2 regions of the Alkalibacillus sp. S2W genome follow, and region 1 is predicted to be linked to the other one. Evidence: a T-box and tRNA genes for the amino acid it is inferred to sense, from the RefSeq annotation. Region 1 holds a T-box; the other holds one or more tRNA genes.
The links. The T-box of region 1 lies ahead of leuS (leucine--tRNA ligase). A T-box ahead of a tRNA ligase gene usually reads a tRNA of that ligase, here a tRNA-Leu.
Positions count from the first base shown of each region.

Region 1 (2,299 bases):
TCAGTACGCTCTAGTTCACTCTTCTTCCCAACCTCTTCTATATAAGCATCAACTTTCCCACGCTGTTCAGTTGTTGTAATATCATCAACTAATGGATGCTCAGGTGAGAATACAGCATATGTTGCTCCGAAAATCGTATCGGGTCTAGTCGTAAACGCCTGAAATTGGTGGTCAGAACCTTCGATACTAAATGTAATTTCAGCACCTTCTGACTTTCCAATCCAGTTGCGTTGCATATCTTTTAAGCTTTCTGGCCAATCAAGTTCATCTAAGTCTTCTAGTAAACGATCAGCGTATTCGGTAATTTTAAGCATCCACTGACGCATTGGCTTACGAATGACAGGATGCCCGCCGCGCTCACTAACACCATCAATAACTTCTTCATTAGCTAGAACAGTTCCTAGCGCTGGGCACCAGTTAACTGGCACTTCATCAATATAAGCTAGACCTTGTTCGTATAATTTAACAAAAATCCACTGTGTCCATTTGTAGTAATCTGGATCTGTTGTATTAATTTCACGATCCCAATCATACGAGAAACCAAGTGATTTAATTTGGCGCTTAAAGATCTCAATATTTTGTTGTGTAAAAACAGACGGATCATTCCCTGTATCAATCGCATATTGTTCTGCGGGTAAACCAAAAGCATCCCAACCCATTGGATGTAGCACTTCATACCCTTGCATGCGCTTTATTCGTGAAACAATATCTGTCGCTGTATAGCCTTCTGGGTGACCAACATGAAGCCCTGCTCCTGATGGATAAGGGAACATATCGAGTGCGTAAAATTTAGGCTTCGATGATTCAGTGTTGGTTTTAAACGTTTTGTTTTCTTCCCAAAAGCGTTGCCATTTTTGTTCAATTTGACGATGATTAAATGCCATTGACTAGCTCCTCCTTGTTTATAATCGTTTGTATCTCGGCTTTGAACCTTTCCTAAAGACAGCTCTTAACCAAAATGGATGATTCTAATCGTGTAAACAATAAAAAACTCCCGCCCCATATACAATGGGACGAGAGATTACCCGTGGTACCACCCAAATTAGTCACCTTAAGATGACTCACTCGAGTTCCTTAACGCGGAAACACGTCACACACTATCATTTAATTCATGTGTGAAACTAAAAGGCGAGTTCAGTTTCGACATAAACAACTTTCACCAACCGTTGCCTCTCTATATATGTCAATTAACTTACTACTCCTTCATGATCGTTTGCTTATAAAATTAATATTAGTTCAATCATAGTTTACTCAAGCATATGCTAATTGTCAAGTGAGTGTTCGGACTTTCTTCTCAAGCTTCTATTTTAAAACATTACCATTACACTTTTCATCCATTTGTTATTCATTTTCCTTACAATCCTTCTACCATGTTATGATGAATATTGTTTACTAATGAAGATAGGAGAGAAATCATGAAACAAATCATCCCCTTCGCACACCAATGGCTCAGTGACTCAGTAAAAGCAGGCGATATTGTTGTCGATGCCACACTAGGTAACGGGCATGATAGCGTCGCGTTAAGTCAAGAAGTTGGATCTAGCGGTCATGTTTATAGCTTTGACATACAACAATCAGCTATCGATCATGCACAGTCTCTGATCAATCAAAACGATATTAACAATATTACATCCGTTAAATTAGGGCATGAGCAGGCAAAGGACTACATAATGGATAAAGGTATCTCATCAATCGGTGGGGTTATCTTCAACTTAGGTTTTTTACCAGGTGGTGATGAATCCATCACGACACAAGCAGACTCAACGATACAAGCCATTGATGGTTTATTTGAACTATTGATGCCTCATCGGATGATCGTGATCGTCATATATCCTGGGCATGACTCCGGACGAATTGAAAAAGATTTATTAATCCAACACCTGCAAAAGCAGCCTGCTGCCAAAATGGATGTTGCTATGTACCACATGGTTAATCGAAGTAATAACGCACCCTTTGTCGTTGGAATTTATAAAAAATAACGCTTTTAGCGATTAGTCTAAAAGCGTTATTCATGAATTGATTTTTCGTAATTTTTTGAATCGACGGTAAGTACGACCGTTAAAATAAACCACTTTAGCGCGCCACCCCGCTTCACTCAATAAAGATTTTGCCACTTCCTTTTGCTCTTTAGTTTCAAGCATTTTGTGGTCAGATAGATATAAGCCTACCAATCCATCAACTATTAATTGGTGAAACGTTTGATCAGGGATACCATGCAAATCTTTTTTAGCATTTTGAATAAACTGTTTTAACCGATTATGGCGCTCATGCTCGTCCTGATAATACCAAACAAAATTTA
Region 1 covers NZ_CP177234.1:1,988,718-1,991,016, forward strand. The annotation lists gene leuS (leucine--tRNA ligase) at 1-884, opposite strand, end outside; T-box leader at 1,007-1,219, opposite strand; gene ACKXGF_RS10620 (class I SAM-dependent methyltransferase) at 1,416-1,979, shown strand; gene ACKXGF_RS10625 (tetraprenyl-beta-curcumene synthase family protein) at 2,010-2,299, opposite strand, start outside.

Region 2 (2,299 bases), 1.3 Mb from region 1:
AAAACTCTTGTGTAAAGCAGATTTGTTTATAATTAAAACCCAACAAGTAGTTAAAACCTATATTTATCATATAATTGCCATTATCATCTACATATTGAAGTCAAACCATTTCATCATCGTAGTCACGAATTCCGTGAGCTAATGAAACAAACAGATTCCCCACGCTTTTGTGAACAACTTCCATCAGAAGTAAGTAAGCAGCGATTACAATATAAATGTACAAATTGCGAATTGATCTTTAAGCGCAAAAGACGTATTAATACACAAAAATATCGTTGTAGTAAGTGTGGAGGTCGTATTAAAGAATTGGTTTCAGGTGATTGACAATCATTTTAGTTAAATGATACATTATGAAAGCTGTCAAAAGAACGATGAAAAAGTTTGCCCAAAAATAAACTAATTTCTATTGAACTAATTGACAGGAAAATAAAGATGTTATATGATACTAAATGTCGCTGAAAAACGTCAGCGTTTTACATCATGAGAAAGCATCATTGAAAACGAAATAAAATGTAAAAAAACACTTTACATGGATGGCGAAACAATTTATAATAATTTCTGCATTGAGCCAATTAACACTTTGAAAATATTCCAGCGTAGCTCAGAGGTAGAGCAATCGGCTGTTAACCGATTGGTCGCAGGTTCGAATCCTGCCGCTGGAGCCATGGAGAAGTACCCAAGTGGCTGAAGGGACACCCCTGCTAAGGGTGCAGGTCGCGTAAGCGGCGCGAGGGTTCAAATCCCTCCTTCTCCGCCATTAAAATGGCCCGTTGGTCAAGTGGTTAAGACACTGCCCTTTCACGGCAGTAACACGGGTTCGAATCCCGTACGGGTCACTTGGTCCGGTAGTTCAGTTGGTTAGAATGCCTGCCTGTCACGCAGGAGGTCGCGGGTTCGAGTCCCGTCCGGACCGCCATATTATATTAAGTTGGGCCATGGCCAAGCGGTAAGGCAACGGCTTTTGGTGCCGTCATGCGTAGGTTCGAATCCTACTGGCCCAGCCAACATTTTTTACAATTCAATAAATCAAATTAAGTCTTTTTTTATGTCTTTTAATCAATAGATTGATTTTATAGAATAAAGGTAAGGTCATTCTAAGAGGATCTATTGAACTTTCTAAGCCTATAACTTGCGGCCGTGGCGGAACGGCAGACGCGCTAGGTTGAGGGCCTAGTGGGGTTTTCCCCGTGGAGGTTCAAATCCTCTCGGCCGCACCATTTAACAAACTTAATTTTATTCTTGCAATCACTTATTATGTTTGATATTATAGTGTTTGTCGCAATAAGCGCCCGTAGCTCAATTGGACAGAGCGTTTGACTACGGATCAAGAGGCTAGGGGTTCGACTCCTCTCGGGCGCACCATTTATATATAATAGATCTTGCGGGTGTAGTTTAATGGTAAAACCTCAGCCTTCCAAGCTGATGTTGTGGGTTCGATTCCCATCACCCGCTCCATATATGGGCCTGTAGCTCAGTTCGGTTAGAGCGCACGCCTGATAAGCGTGAGGTCGGTGGTTCAAGTCCACTCAGGCCCACCATATAAATACATCGAACCTTGAAAACTAAACAAAATAGCCTGTCGTCAATTCGTTTTTCTTCTTATTTGTTAATAGGAAGAAAGCGGAGACGAAATAAGAAACAACAATAAGCCAAATCAAACACTTTAATTCGAGAGTTTGATCCTGGCTCAGGACGAACGCTGGCGGCGTGCCTAATACATGCAAGTCGAGCGCGGGAAGCGAGCTGAAGCCCTTCGGGGTGGACGCTCGTGGAACGAGCGGCGGACGGGTGAGTAACACGTGGGCAACCTACCTGTGAGACGGGGATAACTCCGGGAAACCGGGGCTAATACCGGATAACGCATCGAACCGCATGGTTCGATGATCAAAGATGGCTTCTAGCTATCACTCACAGATGGGCCCGCGGCGCATTAGTTAGTTGGTGAGGTAACGGCTCACCAAGGCGACGATGCGTAGCCGACCTGAGAGGGTGATCGGCCACACTGGGACTGAGACACGGCCCAGACTCCTACGGGAGGCAGCAGTAGGGAATCATCCGCAATGGACGCAAGTCTGACGGTGCAACGCCGCGTGAGCGATGAAGGTCTTCGGATCGTAAAGCTCTGTTGTGAGGGAAGAACAAGTGCCGTTCGAATAGGGCGGCACCTTGACGGTACCTCACCAGAAAGCCCCGGCTAACTACGTGCCAGCAGCCGCGGTAATACGTAGGGGGCAAGCGTTGTCCGGAATTATTGGGCGTAAAGCGCGCGCAGGCGGTTCCTTAAGTCTGATGTGAAAGG
Region 2 covers NZ_CP177234.1:472,045-474,343, forward strand. The annotation lists gene ACKXGF_RS02595 (zinc ribbon domain-containing protein) at 142-324, shown strand; tRNA gene ACKXGF_RS02600 (tRNA-Asn) at 591-665, shown strand; tRNA gene ACKXGF_RS02605 (tRNA-Ser) at 667-757, shown strand; tRNA gene ACKXGF_RS02610 (tRNA-Glu) at 765-836, shown strand; tRNA gene ACKXGF_RS02615 (tRNA-Asp) at 840-916, shown strand; tRNA gene ACKXGF_RS02620 (tRNA-Gln) at 930-1,004, shown strand; tRNA gene ACKXGF_RS02625 (tRNA-Leu) at 1,132-1,217, shown strand; tRNA gene ACKXGF_RS02630 (tRNA-Arg) at 1,286-1,362, shown strand; tRNA gene ACKXGF_RS02635 (tRNA-Gly) at 1,382-1,455, shown strand; tRNA gene ACKXGF_RS02640 (tRNA-Ile) at 1,461-1,538, shown strand; rRNA gene ACKXGF_RS02645 (16S ribosomal RNA) at 1,665-2,299, shown strand, end outside.
Region 2: it has a tRNA-Leu gene. The T-box ahead of leuS (leucine--tRNA ligase) is inferred to sense a tRNA for this amino acid. The anticodon was not compared.